Regions from separate parts of the Kitasatospora sp. NPDC101157 genome, predicted to be linked through region 2. Evidence: predicted binding sites of a transcription regulator. Region 2 holds the regulator's gene; each other region holds the start of a gene.
The links. The regulator HspR, encoded in region 2, represses chaperone genes until heat shock. The targets are predictions, from matches to a motif close to TTGAGNNNNNNNNNCTCAA.
Positions count from the first base shown of each region.

Region 1: a site for HspR is predicted at 3,211-3,229, ahead of lon (endopeptidase La). Genes of this name have one in related genera too.
Region 3: a site for HspR is predicted at 1,369-1,387, ahead of dnaK (molecular chaperone DnaK). Genes of this name have one in related genera too.

Region 1 covers NZ_JBIWPL010000008.1:92,608-97,506, reverse strand. Annotated here, with positions in the region: gene ACIRVF_RS19190 (ROK family protein) at 1-185, opposite strand, end outside; gene ACIRVF_RS19185 (GtrA family protein) at 203-745, opposite strand; gene lon (endopeptidase La) at 792-3,188, opposite strand; gene ACIRVF_RS19175 (rhomboid-like protein) at 3,354-4,157, opposite strand; gene ACIRVF_RS19170 (response regulator transcription factor) at 4,721-4,899, shown strand, end outside.
Region 2 covers NZ_JBIWPL010000006.1:252,292-257,190, forward strand. Annotated here, with positions in the region: gene dnaK (molecular chaperone DnaK) at 1-598, shown strand, start outside; gene grpE (nucleotide exchange factor GrpE) at 595-1,212, shown strand; gene dnaJ (molecular chaperone DnaJ) at 1,436-2,590, shown strand; gene ACIRVF_RS16255 (heat shock protein transcriptional repressor HspR) at 2,631-3,140, shown strand; gene ACIRVF_RS16260 (hypothetical protein) at 3,331-4,320, shown strand; gene ACIRVF_RS16265 (hypothetical protein) at 4,889-4,899, shown strand, end outside.
Region 3 covers NZ_JBIWPL010000002.1:85,728-90,626, reverse strand. Annotated here, with positions in the region: gene ACIRVF_RS03840 (NAD-dependent epimerase/dehydratase family protein) at 1-36, shown strand, start outside; gene ACIRVF_RS03835 (ArsR/SmtB family transcription factor) at 93-452, opposite strand; gene ACIRVF_RS03830 (hypothetical protein) at 773-1,141, opposite strand; gene dnaK (molecular chaperone DnaK) at 1,448-3,304, shown strand; gene ACIRVF_RS03820 (SpoIIE family protein phosphatase) at 3,456-4,899, shown strand, end outside.

The DNA.
Region 1 (4,899 bases), on a different contig from region 2:
CCGGCCGAGATCAGCTGTTCGGCGAGCGAGGAGACCGCGGCCCTGGTCAGCCCGGTCTCGACGGCCACCTCGGCGCGCGAGCGGGGGCTGCGGGCGATGACGCCGAGCACCAGGGCCAGGTTGGACCGGCGCATCCCCTGCTGGCTGGCGGGCCCGGTCCGGACGCCGTCCGGCTCCGCGCTCATATCGGTCACCTCATGTCTTACGGCACATCCCGTGGCATCTCGGGTGCAGCGTAACCGGGTTCCGGCCCGGCGTGCGTCCGCGTGACGGGGCTGGTGAAGACCCAGCGCCGCATCGCCCAGTAGCGGAAGAGCATGGCCACGAAGGTGCCGAGGACCATCCCGCTGAGGAAGTCCGCGATCTCCTGCTGGAACGGGCTGACGTACGGCTCGCGCAGGTGGAGGGCGTACCGGGAGAGCGCCAGCGGGACGACGTTGACGCCGATCGCCACCGCGCTGACCACGAAGAACAGCACGGCCTCGGGTCGGCGCCCGTCCGTACGGAAGGCCCAGCGGCGGTTGAGCACGTAGGAGACGGCGGTGGCGACCACCGTCGCCACCGTCAGCGCCGCCACCGGCTGGTGCTCCAGGACGGTGAACTTGAGTTCCAGGTCGATCGCCGTGGTGAGGGCGAAGCAGCCGCTGCCGACCAGCAGGAACTTCACCAGCCGGCGGTGCCGGAGCAGGAACGGCCGCAGCCGCGCCGGCACCCGGGCCAGGACGCGCTGCGTGGGGGACGGCATGTCCGCAGTGTGGCACGCGGACCGGCCGTCCCCCTGTCGATCATCCTCAGGCGGCGGCGACCAGCACCCCGGCCGGCTCCAGGGCCAGCTTGAGCACCTCGCGCACGTCGGCCACCGGGTGGACGGTGAGCCGCTCCAGCACCTCGGCCGGGACGTCGTCCAGGTCGGCCTCGTTGCGCTTGGGGATGATCACCGTGGTGATGCCGGCCCGGTCGGCGGCGAGCAGCTTCTGCTTCACCCCGCCGATCGGCAGCACCCGCCCGGTCAGCGACACCTCGCCCGTCATCGCCACGTCGGCGCGCACCTTGCGGCCGGAGAGCAGCGAGGCCAGCGCCGTGGTCATGGTGATGCCGGCGCTCGGCCCGTCCTTGGGGACGGCCCCGGCCGGGATGTGCAGGTGCACGCCTCGGTCGCGCAGCGAGGTGACGGGCAGCTCCAGCTCGGCGCCGCGCGAGCGCAGGAAGGAGAGCGCGATGTGCGCGGACTCCTTCATCACGTCGCCCAGCTGCCCGGTCAGGGTGAGGCCGGTGCCGCCGGTCTCGGCGTCGGCGAGCGATGCCTCGATGTAGAGGACGTCGCCGCCGGCTCCGGTGACCGCGAGCCCGGTGGCCACGCCGGGAACGGCGGTGCGCCGTTCGGCGGGCTCCTGGGCGGACTCCGGCACGTGGTGCGGTCGGCCGATCAGGGCGCGCAGGTCCTCCGCGCGGACCGCGGCGGGCAGCTCGCGCTCGCCCAGCTCGGCCTGTGCGGCGATCTTGCGCAGGACCCTGGCGATCGAGCGCTCCAGGGTGCGCACCCCCGCCTCGCGGGTGTACTCCCCGGCGAGGCGGCGCAGCGCCTCCTCGTCCACGCTGACCTGGCCGTCTCCGAGGCCGGCCTTCTCCAGCTGGCGCGGGAGCAGGTGGTCGCGGGCGATGACGACCTTCTCGTCCTCGGTGTAGCCGTCGAGCCGGACCAGCTCCATCCGGTCGAGCAGCGGCTCGGGGATGGCCTCCAGCACGTTGGCGGTGGCGAGGAAGACGACGTCGGAGAGGTCGAGCTCGACCTCCAGGTAGTGGTCCCGGAAGGTGTGGTTCTGGGCCGGGTCCAGCACCTCCAGCAGGGCGGCGGCCGGGTCGCCCCGGTAGTCGGAGCCGACCTTGTCGATCTCGTCGAGCAGGACGACCGGGTTCATCGAGCCGGCCTCCTTGATCGCCCGCACCAGGCGGCCGGGCAGCGCGCCGACGTAGGTGCGCCGGTGGCCGCGGATCTCCGCCTCGTCCCGGACGCCGCCGAGCGCGACCCGGACGAACGTGCGGCCCATGGCGCGGGCCACGCTCTCGCCGAGCGAGGTCTTGCCCACGCCGGGCGGGCCGACCAGGGCGAGCACCGCGCCGCCGCGGCGGCCGCCGACCAGGCCGAGCCCCTGGTCGGCCCGGCGCTTGCGGACGGCCAGGTACTCGACGATCCGCTCCTTCACGTCGGCGAGGCCGGCGTGGTCGGCGTCGAGCACGGCGCGGGCGCCGGCGATGTCGTACGCGTCCTCGGTGCGCTCGTTCCAGGGCAGCTCAAGGACGGTGTCCAGCCAGGTGCGGATCCAGGAGCCCTCGGGAGACTGGTCGGAGGAGCGCTCCAGCTTGTCGACCTCCTTGAGCGCGGCCTCCCGCACCTTCTCCGGGAGGTCGGCGGCCTCGACCCGGGCGCGGTAGTCGCCCTCCTCGTCGGCCGGGTCGCCGTTCAGCTCGGCCAGCTCCTTGCGGACGGCCTCCAGCTGGCGGCGGAGCAGGAACTCCTTCTGCTGCTTGGCCACGCCCTCCTCGACGTCCTTGCGGATGGTGTCGTTGACCTCCTCCTCCGCGAGGTGGTCGCGCAGCAGGGTGAGCGCGTACTCCAGTCGGGCGACCTGGTCGGCCTCCAGCAGCACCTTGAGCTTCTGCTCGGCGGTGGCGAAGGGCGCGTAGCCGATGTTGTCGGCGAGCTCGCCGACGCCCTCGATCTGCGCGACCCGGTCGACGATCTGCCAGGCGCCGCGCTTGCGCAGCCACTGGGTGGAGAGCGCCTTGTACTCCTTGACCAGCTCGGCGGCGCGCCCGGCCACCGGCATGCCGACCGAGGACTCCCGGAACGGCGTGGTCTCCACCCAGAGGGCGGCGCCCGGGCCGGTGGTGCCGGCCCCGATCCGGACCCGGCGCACGGCGCGCACCAGGGCCGCGGGGTCCCCGTCCGCGAGCCGGCCGACCTGCTCCACCGTGGCCAGCGTGCCGACCGCGGCGTACGAGCCGTCCACCCGCGGGACCAGCAGGACCTGGGGCTTGCCGGAGCCGGCGGCCGCGGCGCGGGCGGCCTCGACCGCGGCACGCACCTCGGTGTCCTTCAGGTCCAGCGGAACGACCATGCCCGGGAGCACGACCTCGTCGTCGAGCGGCAGCACGGGCAGGGTGAGCGGTGTGGACGTCGATGCCATGATCTCTCCCCAGTCAGTGAACTTGAGTCGACCTGACTAAGGCTTCACGCATCCCGGATGTTCCCGACACCTTGTTCGCCATGAGCGAACACGGTGTCACCGGAACGGCCGGGAGGAGGCGCCGTCAAAAGGACGGGGAAAGGGTGGCCCAAGAGGGCCGCGGCGTCAGCGCGCGGTGGACGGGCGGGCGCCGGCCCGCACCGCCGCGGCGGCCGGGGAGGCGGCCGAGCCGACCGCCGGAGCCTGCGCCGACCGGGTGCGCGGCCGCGGCGGGCGCCGCTCGATCCGCCGCAGCCAACGCGACAGCGCCACTCCGGTGAGCACCGCCGCCGGGTGCCCCACGGCGGTGACCACGTCCCGCTCGGTGGCGATCTGCTGGGCGATCATCAGCCCGACGGCACCCAGCGCCGGCACCCGCCCGCGCCAGGGCAGCAGCCCGGCCACCGCGCCCAGACAGGCGAGCACGCCGTAGCTGACCCCGATGTCGAGGTGGTCCATCGCCTCCGGGGCCATCCGCCCGGTCTCCACCGCGGCGATCACCACGCCCTGGGAGAGCAGGGTGGCCGCCACGTGCCCGATCGCGAACACCGCCGCGGCCCGGCCGGTACCGACCCTTCGCTCCAGCGGCGCCAGGGTGAAGGCGAAGCCCCACAGATAGGGCATCCACACCTCGCCGGCCACCCAGAACCCGCTGAGCACCAGGGCGCGCAGGGGGTGCTGGAGCAGGTTGTGGCCGTCCGAACTGGAGGCCTCCTGCAAACGCTGGACGAGTTCCGGATCGGCGAGCCCGGCGAAGGTCGTGGTGGCCCCCACCACGGCGAGATATCCGAGGGTGAAGGGAGTGCGCCGGGGTGTCGGCACGCGTTCCAGCAGCCATTCGAAGACGCCGGTGCGCAGTCCGTGCCGGAGCATTCCGTACGGCACCCCCGCGGGCGCGCTCCGGACGGCCTCCCGCCGCACTCCCGCCATGCCGCCTCCGCTCCACGCCCGCCGACACCGGTGCTCGCAGGTGCCCAACGTACCGGCGGGTGCGCCGGATTCCGCCCGGCGGGGCGTTGTCGTGGCCACGGTACGTCGAGGTTCTGAGAGGCACCTGAGAAAAGCCCGTGAAGACCGTCGACGCGGGGAGCCGCCGGATTCCCGCCATTGGTCCAGACCTTCTTCCCATTAACGCGTCAGTAGGCCCTCTGACCGGCGACTTGGCGTCAACTGGACTGCATACGTACCGTTACGCACAGAAAATTCGCCGGGTAAGGTATCGGCCCGTGCCCACTCAAGCGGTGGGTCCACGGGCGGCCGGACAGCCGGCCCACGGGCCGGAAACGTCCGGTCCACCTGCCGGAAAGCATCCGCTGTCCGTACGCTGCGGAGTGCGTGGGAGAAGTGGACGGGAGACCATCCGTCCGCACCGACTCCCGGGCGCGCGACGGGACGGCGGACCCGGCACAGTCCACGACGGAACAAGACTACGAGCGGAGCCCCGCCATCCCCACAGGTGGCCGGCCCGCAGCCCTGGGGGCGGTGGCGTGACCGTGACAGAAATTCAGCAGGACAACCCCAACACCGGTGGCACGGTGAGCAGTCAGCGCAGAGTGCTGGTGGTGGAGGACGAACCCACGATCGCCGAGTCGATCGCGGCCCGACTGGGCGCGGAGGGGTTCAAGGTCGCCGTGGCCCACGACGGCCCCGGCGCGGTGGACGGCTTCCACAC
Region 2 (4,899 bases):
GATCGCCGCGTACAACAAGAAGCTCGGGATGTTCGAGCTGACCGGCCTGCCGCCGGCGCCGCGCGGCCTGCCGCAGATCGAGGTCACCTTCGACATCGACGCCAACGGCATCATGCACGTCGCCGCCAAGGACCTCGGCACCGGCAAGGAGCAGAAGATGACCGTCACCGGCGGCTCCTCGCTGCCGAAGGACGAGGTCGACCGCATGCGCCGCGAGGCCGAGCAGTACGCCGAGGACGACCACAAGCGCCGCGAGGCCGTGGAGACCCGCAACTCCGCCGAGCAGCTCGTCTACTCGACCGAGAAGTTCATCGCGGACAACGCCGACAAGCTCCCGGCCGACGTCAAGACCGAGGTCGAGACCGCCATCGGCGAGCTCAAGGAGGCCCTGAAGGGCGAGGACATCGCGAAGATCCGCGAGGCCTCGGAGAAGGTCTCCACCACCGCCCAGAAGCTCGGCCAGGCGCTCTACGCCAACGCCGACGCCGCCGGTGCCGGTGCCGCCGCGGCCGGCGAGTCCGCCCAGGCCAAGGAGGACGACGTCGTCGACGCCGAGATCGTGGACGACGAGAAGCCCAAGGGCGGTGCGTCGGCATGACGGACAAGCCGCAGGGCGGCAAGCCCGGCGACGACTCCGCCGCCGAGGAGGCCGTGATCAAGGCTGCCGAGGAGGCCGCCGCCGGTGCTGCCGGCGAGGGCTCCGAGGAACTCGCCACCGCCAAGCGCGAGCTGGCCGAGCGCACCGCGGACCTGCAGCGCCTGCAGGCCGAGTACCAGAACTACCGCAAGCGGGTCGAGCGCGACCGGCTGACCGTCCGCGAGATCGCGGTCTCCAACATCCTGGAGTCCCTGATCCCCGTCCTGGACGACATCGGCCGCGCCCGCGAGCACGGCGAGGTGACGGGCGGCTTCAAGTCCGTCGCCGAGTCCCTGGAGACGGTCGTCGCCAAGCTGGGCCTGCAGCAGTTCGGCAAGGAGGGCGAGCCCTTCGACCCGACGCAGCACGAGGCGCTGATGCACAGCTACTCCTCGGACGTCACCGAGGACACCTGCGTGCAGATCCTCCAGCCCGGCTACCGCATCGGCGAGCGGATCATCCGCCCGGCGATGGTCGCCGTGGCCGAGCCCCAGCCGGGCACCCAGACGACGCCCGGCCCGGACGCCGAGACCGAGTCCGGCGAGGACAAGTCCGACGGTGGCTCGGACAGCTGACAACCTGTGACAGCTGACAACCAGTGCGCTGCGGAGTCGCATGCCGGCCAGTACGGCGGCCGGCTCCGCAGCGCGCTGTCAACGGCTCCTCCTTCGGCGGCTGTTGACAGCGCAGTGACGATGGACATCGGGAGGTGGCGGAAGCCGTGAGCGAGCGCAGCGAGCGAACCATGCACAGGTGCGTGTCCCGCTCAGCGGCTGCCGAGCGCAGCGAGGTGGGCGCATGAGTGGCAAGGACTACGTGGAGAAGGACTACTACAAGGTCCTCGGCGTGCCCAAGGACGCCACCGCCGCCGAGATCAAGAAGACCTACCGGAAGCTGGCGCGCGAGTTCCACCCCGACGCGAACAAGGGTGACGCCAAGGCCGAGGAGCGCTTCAAGGACATCTCCGAGGCGTACGACGTCCTCTCCGACGAGAAGCGCCGCAAGGAGTACGACGAGGCCCGCAGCCTCTTCGCCAACGGCGGTTTCCGCACCGGCGGCCCGGGCACCGGCAGCTACAGCTTCGACTTCGGCGACCTCTTCAGCGGCAGCCAGGGCGGCAGCGGCGGTGGCGGGCTCGGCGACGTCTTCGGCGGCCTCTTCAACCGCGGCGGCGCGCGGCAGGCCCAGCCCCGGCGCGGCGCCGACGTCGAGACCGAGGTGACGCTCTCCTTCGAGGAGGCGGTGGACGGCGCGACCGTCCCGCTGCGGATGACCAGCCAGGCCCCGTGCCGCCACTGCAACGGCACCGGCGCCAAGTCCGGGACCACGCCGCGGGTCTGCCCGACCTGTGTCGGCTCCGGCACCGTCAGCCGTGGCCAGGGCGCCTTCGCGCTCTCCGAGCCCTGCAAGGACTGCCGCGGCCGGGGCATGATCGTCGACGACCCGTGCCCCGACTGCCACGGCAGCGGCCGGGCCAGCTCGGCCCGCACCATGCAGGTCCGCATCCCGGCCGGCGTCCAGGCCGACCAGCGGATCCGGCTCAAGGGCAAGGGCGCCCAGGGTGAACGCGGCGGCCAGCCCGGCGACCTCTACGTCACCGTGCACGTCGATCCCCACCCGGTCTTCGGGCGCAAGGGCGACAACCTCACCGTGACCGTCCCGGTCACCTTCCCCGAGGCGACCCTCGGCGCCACCATCGAGGTGCCCACGCTCAACGGCCCCGCCGTCAAGCTCAAGCTGCCCCCGGGCAGCGCCAACGGCCTCACCATGCGCGCCCGCGGAAAGGGCGCCACCCGCAAGGACGGCACCCGCGGCGACCTCCTCGTCACCGTCGAGGTCGTGGTGCCCCAGCACGTCACCGGTGACGCGCTGAACGCCTTGGAGCAGTACCGCGAGGCCACCGCCTCCGACGACCCGCGAGCCGCCCTCTTCCGGGCGGCGAAGGGAGCGTGACGACCAGATGTCCCCGAATCCGATGAACCCGACCAACCCGATGGACGCCGGTGGCCCGATCGGCCCCGGGCTCGGCGAGGGTCTGCCCGGCAACGGCGCCCGCCGCACCCGGCGAGCGGCGGCCCCGCCGCAGTACGTGCTCACCGAGGAAACCCCGGTGTACGTCATCTCGGTCGCGGCCGAACTCTCCGGCCTCCACCCGCAGACCCTGCGCCAGTACGACCGCCTCGGCCTGGTCAGCCCCGACCGCACCGCCGGCCGCGGCCGCCGCTACTCCGCCCGCGACATCCAGCAGCTGCGCGAGGTCCAGCGGCTCTCCCAGGACGAGGGCATCAACCTGGCCGGCATCAAGCGGATCATCGAGCTGGAGAACCAGGTCGCCGCGCTCCAGGCCCGCATCACCGAACTGGCCGACTCGCTCGACAGCGCCGCCGCCGCCCTCCAGCAGCGCGAGGCCGCCGTCCACGCCTCCTACCGCCGCGACCTCGTCCCCTACCAGCCCCCCACCCCCCAGTCCAGCGCCCTCGTCGTCTGGCGCCCCAAGCGCTGACCCGAGGCACTGCCCACCCCCGCCAGCCGCCGGCTCCCTCCTGTTCGGGGGGTGCCGGCGGCTGGCGTGTGGTGAGAGAGTGCGGTCACATTCCCTCTCCGGAGGGCTCAGCGGATCTGGCATGCTGAAACGTCATCCAGCAGCAACGCTGACGGGACACAGGTATCACGGTAACGGCAAGGAGTCGCGGATGAGTGAACGAGAACAGCCCCTTGCCGCCGGCTCGACCGTCCTCTCGGCAGCGGCAAGAGAGCTATATCTCGCCGTCATCCGGGGAGACGGCAGTCTGCCGACCGGGCCAAATGCCGCGCAGGATGATTCCGCGCGGGACGAGCTGGTGAGGATTGGCCTCCTCGTGCCCGACAGCGATGATCCGACCACCTTCATAGCCGCCGATCCATCCCAGCTTTCGACAATTCTCAGTAATTCATGGCAGCGTCAGGCACTGGATCTGCTGTCCCGTGCCGTATCCCTCCCTTCGGAACTGCAGGAGCTCGCCCGGGAATTTCACGCTCCGAAGCAGCCCGGCGGCTCCATCGAGCACGTCCAGGGGAAGGCCCTTATTCGCCAGCGGGTGCAGCACTTCAGAGATTCCGGCCTGGAGGAAGCCCTTGCGCTCCAGCCCGGGGGCCCTCGTCTCCCGGAGATTCTCTCGGGAATGATCGAGCAGGACCTGGCAACCCTGCGGAGCGGTACGCGGATGCGGACGATCTACCACGCCAGCACCCGCTACCATCAGCCGACCAGGGACTATGTGGCCACACTCGCCCGGGCCGGCGGCCAGTACCGAACCCTGGACGAGCCCTACACGCGGCTCCTGGTGATGGACCGACGCGTTGCCGTGATCCCCATCGTCGATGACATGAGCCTCGCGGCCTTCATATACGACCCGGCGGTCATCGACTACCTCGTCGAGGAAGTGTTCGAGCGGTGCTGGAGCCGGGCACTGGAGTTCGATGGCGCCCGTACGGTTCCCCAGCAGGTGGTGTCCCGCCTGCGCCAAACGATCATTGACCAGATGCTCGAAGGGACCAATCACCGCGTCATCGCACGCCGCCTGGGCATAAGCGAGCGAACACTGGCGCGGCACATAGCCGAAATGCGAGACGACTACAAAGTCGACTCGCTATTTCAGCTCGGATACGTCCTGGGCCGAAAGACGCAGGGGCCTGGCGACTGACGTCCCCGTCGACTTTCGGCCGGTCAGCGAATGGTCCGCCGCCCCGGCAGGCCGTCAGGCACTCGCCCGGCCGGACTCACTGCCAGGAGAGGTCGTCCGCGACAGTCACGGCCGCCTTAACGGTGGTCACATCGTGAGAGCAAGCAGCGTTCGCGAGAGAGCAGACGCCGAGCACAGCGGTGGCAACTGCCAAGGAAAGTACAACCTTACGGACAAATCGGCGCATGTTAGTCACGCCTCCACTCTCTCGTGAGAATCTCCGCCAGAACCAGCAAGCAGGATAACGGCTCACATAGTGCCGCACGAGAGGGAGGCTGTCACCCGCCCCCCGTCTCCGGAGTGTGCGTCATCTCCCTGCCAGGCATACAGATGACACAGGCCAACCCTGGACGTGACACTGCCCCGCGATGGACGATCAGTTCGCTCCCGATGGTCCGGCAGGACACCACACCTTGCCAATGTACCGTCAAATGCCGAGTCGTTCACCAGCAGCACCACTCCAAAGAGCAGCCATATCCAACGCCCCGCCGACGCTCACTCCCCTGGTCGGCCTTCCCCCGGAGTCGACATGACCGAGCC
Region 3 (4,899 bases), on a different contig from region 2:
GAGACCGAGCTGCTCACCGCCTGGCACCGGCGCTGAGCGGCCGACCGCCCCTCGGACAGAGCCGAGGGGCGGTCGACGCGGAATCAGCGGAATCAGTCGAGCGCGCTGTCCGTGAGCCCGAGCCGCAGGTGCTCGATGTGGTAGACCGCCTGGTCGAGCAGGGCGGCGACGTGGTTGTCGTAGAGCGCGTAGACGACCGAGCGGCCCTGCCGCTGACCGACCACCAGACCGAGGTTGCGCAGCAGGCGCAGCTGGTGGGAGCAGGCGGACTGCTCCAGCCCGACCTCGGCGGCGAGTTCGGTGGCCGCGCAGGGGCCCTCGCGCAGGCGGGAGAGGATCAGCAGGCGCGAGGGGGTGGCCAGGGCCTGGAGGGTGGTCGCCACCCGGGCAGCGCTGGCTCCGTCCAGGCGGGTGTGCGGGACGGCGGTTGCGGGGGCGGCTCCATGACCCATGCGGGCAATAGTACAACTCATACATGAAGAGGGGTTCATATGTTCATGTATCGTGGACGAGTCACTGGCCCCGCCCTGCCCCAAAGGGTCCCGCCCGCAGGCCCACCACCCTGATCGAGCGGCCCGCGCCCTCCGCCGCGAACGCCCCCTCCGCCCGCGCCGCCGCGATCGTCGCCGAGCTGGAGAGCGGCGGCCGCGCCGCCGTGAGGGCGGCCGGTAACGGCCGGCACGAAGCGACACCCCCCGAGGCCGCCCCGGTCCTGGCCGGCACTGACGGTGCCGGCCAGGACTCACAACCCCTGTCGACTCACAGTCCCCGGTCAGCGGTGCCCGGATGCGCGGGCATCCTGCGGCTGAGCGTGGTCGGCGGCGGTGAGCAGCGGTGCGCCGTGGCGTTCGGGCCGGTGGCCGGCAACGACGGCCTGGCGTGGTGTGCCGTCGGGGCCGGGTGCGGCGGGAATCGGCCGGCGGGCGGCGAGGCGGCCGACCCAGTGCCGTCCGCAGGCGGGACAGGGCAGTGCCCCGGCCGGCGTGTAGGGGGAGTCGATGGGGTTGCCGTCGCGGGAGAAGTACTCCCAGGTGTTTCCGGCGGCGTCGCGGTACTGCTGGACGTCGTAATCGACGCTCCACTGGTGCCAGCAGTGGCCACAGGTGAATTCCACGCGTTCCAGCGCCAGTTCCGTGATCATCGCATCGTCACCTCTTCGGCCGGTTCCACCGGGCGGTTGGGGGTGCGGGCACATGTTCGCGGCGAAGGATCCCCGCTCTCTCCGTCCGTATACCTCGGTGCGGGGCGGTCACGCAATCGGCCGGGATCTCCACCCCCGGCGACCCGCGGTCCCGGGCGTTCCACCCGGGGCCGCAGCCCTGCCGACCGGTGCGGCGGGCCCCGGCGGAACCTCTCCTTCAGTCGCACTTGACATCAACAGGCTCAAGTTTTATGCCTCGATATGAGGCATGTGTCTCCGCAAGGGATGTCCGGAAGGAGGACGGAGATGGCACGCGCAGTCGGTATCGACCTGGGAACGACGAACTCGGTGGTGTCCGTGCTGGAGGCCGGCGAGCCCACGGTGATCCCCAACGCCGAGGGGGCGCGCACCACGCCGTCGGTGGTGGCGTTCGGCAAGGGCAGCGAGGTGCTGGTCGGGGAGATCGCCAAGCGCCAGGCGGTCACCAACGTGGACCGCACCGCCCGTTCGGTGAAGCGGCACATGGGCGAGGCCTCGTGGCGCTTCCCGGAGAAGGGGGACGTGGACGGCAGGCGGTACACCGCGCAGGAGATCTCCGCTCGGGTGCTGCAGAAGCTGAAGCGCGATGCCGAGGCGTACCTCGGTGAGGAGGTCACCGACGCGGTGATCACCGTGCCCGCGTACTTCAACGACGCGCAGCGCACGGCGACGAAGGAGGCCGGTGAGATAGCCGGGCTCAAGGTGCTGCGGATCGTCAACGAACCGACCGCGGCGGCGCTGGCGTACGGGCTGGACAAGGAGAGCGACCAGACGGTGCTGGTCTTCGACCTCGGCGGCGGGACCTTCGACGTCTCGCTGCTGGACATCGGCGAGGGCGTGGTCGAGGTGAAGGCCACCTCGGGCGACACCCACCTCGGTGGCGACGACTGGGACCAGCGGATCGTCGACCACCTGGTCCAGCAGTTCAGGAACGGCTACGGCATCGACCTGTCGAAGGACAAGATGGCCGCGCAGCGGCTCCGGGAGGCGGCGGAGAAGGCGAAGATCGAACTGTCCGCGGCGAGCGAGACGACGATCAACCTGCCCTACGTCACCGCCTCGCCCGAGGGGGCGCTGCACCTGGACGAGAAGCTCACCCGCGCCCAGTTCCAGCAGCTCACCGCCGACCTGCTGCAGCGGTGCAAGGAGCCGTTCCAGCAGGCGGTCAAGGACGCGGGGATCAAGGTCTCCGACATCGACCACGTGATCCTGGTCGGTGGCTCCACCCGGATGCCCGCCGTCACCGAACTGGTGAAGGAGCTGACCGGCAAGGAGCCGCACAAGGGCGTCAACCCGGACGAGGTCGTCGCCGTGGGCGCGGCCCTGCAGGCCGGCGTGCTCCGCGGCGAGGTCAAGGACGTCCTGTTGCTGGACGTCACCCCGCTCTCGCTCGGCATCGAGACCAAGGGCGGCATCATGACCAGGCTCATCGAGCGGAACACCACCATCCCCACGCGCCGCTCCGAGATCTTCACCACCGCGGAGGACAACCAGCCCGCGGTCACCGTGCAGGTCTTCCAGGGCGAGCGCGAGATCGCCGCGTACAACAAGAAGCTCGGCATGTTCGAGCTGCCGGTCGCCCCGGCCCCGCGCGGGCTGCCGCAGATCGAGGTCACCTTCGACATCGACGCCAACGGCATCATGCACGTCACCGCGAAGGACCTCGCCACGGGCAAGGAACAGAAGATGACGGTCACCGGCGGCTCGTCCCTGCCCAAGCAGGACATCGACCGCATGGTCCGCGAGGCCGAGCAGCACGCCGAGGAGGACCGCCGGCGCAAGGAGGCCGCCGAGACCCGCAACCGGGCCGAACAGCTCGCCTACTCGACCGAGAAGGTCCTCACCGACAACCAGGACAAGATCCCCGCGGACGTGCGGGACGAGGTCCGGGGCGCGATCGCGGAGCTGCGCGACAAGCTCAAGGGCGAGGACACCACGGCGATCCGCACGGCCGCCGACCACCTCGACCAGGTCAGCCGGCGACTCGGCCAGGCCCTCTACGCGCAGCAGCCCGGCGCGCAGGCGACATCCGGCCCCGCGGGCCCGCAGACACCGCAGGACGAGGAGGAGGTGGTCGACGCCGAGATCGTCGACGACGACCGGAGCGGCCGAAGCGCCGCCTGAGCGCACCCGGCGGGCCCGTCCATCGGACGGGTCCGCCGACGGCGGACAACGCCAGGACACACCGGATCACCTGCCGGACTCCGGCGACCGGCGGACGATGGAGGAAGCCAGACCGTTCAGGCCCGCAGGGCAGGTGAGGGAGGTGGTGGCAATGGCGCGCCGACTCGGCCCGGCGGACGCCGCGATGGCGGCGGGCGCCCTGCTCGACGTCCTGGGGGTGGCGGCAGTCGTCCTCGACGAGCGCGGGCGCATCGCCCTGTGGAGTCCTCCCGCCCAGGAGCTGTTCGGCTACTCCTGCGAGGAGGCCCTCGGACGCGAGGCCTCGCAGCTGCTGGTGGAACACGGACGCCGCGAACAGGTGCAGGAGGCGTTCGCCCGGGTGATGGCCGGCGAGGGCACCTGGGCCGGCGCGTTCCCCGTCCGGCACAAGGACGGCCACACCATGCTGGTGGAGTTCCGCAACACCCGCCTGCAGGCCGCCTCCGGCGCCTGGTTCGCCCTGGGCATCGCCTCCCCGCGCGAGACCGTGCGGCGCCTGGAACGCGACCTGGCCCTGGCCGCGCGGATCGTCGACCAGGCCCCCATCGGCCTCGCGGTCCTCGACCAGGACCTGCACTACGTGCTGGTGAACCGCGCACTGGAGAAGATCAACGGCGTCCCGGCCGCCGACCACCTCGGCCGCACCCCGCACGAGGTCCTGACCCACCTGGACGTCGCGGCGATCGAGGACCGGATGCGCCAGGTCCTGGCCACCGGACAGCCGGTGCTGGAGGAGTTCACCGTCGGGCACACGCCGCACGACGACCGGATCCACGCCTGGACCTCTTCGTTCTACCGCTTGGAGGACCAGACCCACCGGGTGATCGGGCTGGCGATCTCCGTCATCGACGTCACCGACTCCTACGAACAGTTCCTCGCCGCCGCCCGCGCCAGGCGCCGGCTGTCCCTGATCGCCGACGCCTCCATCCGGGTCGGCACCACCCTCGACCTCGCCACCACCGCCCGCGAGCTCGCCGAGGTCACGGTGCCCGAGGTCGCCGACATCGCCGCCGTCGACCTGCTGGACGCGGCCCTGCCGGACGCGACGACCCGCGCGGACGACGGCCCCGCCCGGTTCCGCGCCATGGCGATCAAGACCGCGCACCCGACTCCGGCCACCGACGCCGCCGACCCGATCGGCGAGGTCACCCGCTACCACTCCCAGCGGCTGGTGACCCAGGCCGCCGTCGGCGGCCGCCCCGTACTCGTCCCCCACGTCACCGCCACCGACCTGCCACGCATCGCCCGGGACGAGAACGCCGCCCGCCTCCTGGCCGAAGCCGGCCTCCACTCCTACCTCGCCGTCCCCCTCATCGCCCGCGGCCGGGTCCTCGGCGCCCTCGACCTCAAACGCACCCGCAACTCCGCCCCCTTCGACCAGGACGACGTCCTGCTCGCCACCGAACTCGCCGCCCGCGCCGCCGTCGCCATCGACAACGCCCGCTGGTACCAGCACCAGCGCCAGGCGACCCTCGCCCTCCAACGCCACCTGCTGCCGCCCCAGCACGCCCCCCACCCACCGGGTCTGGCCATCGCCCACCGCTACCAGCCCGCCA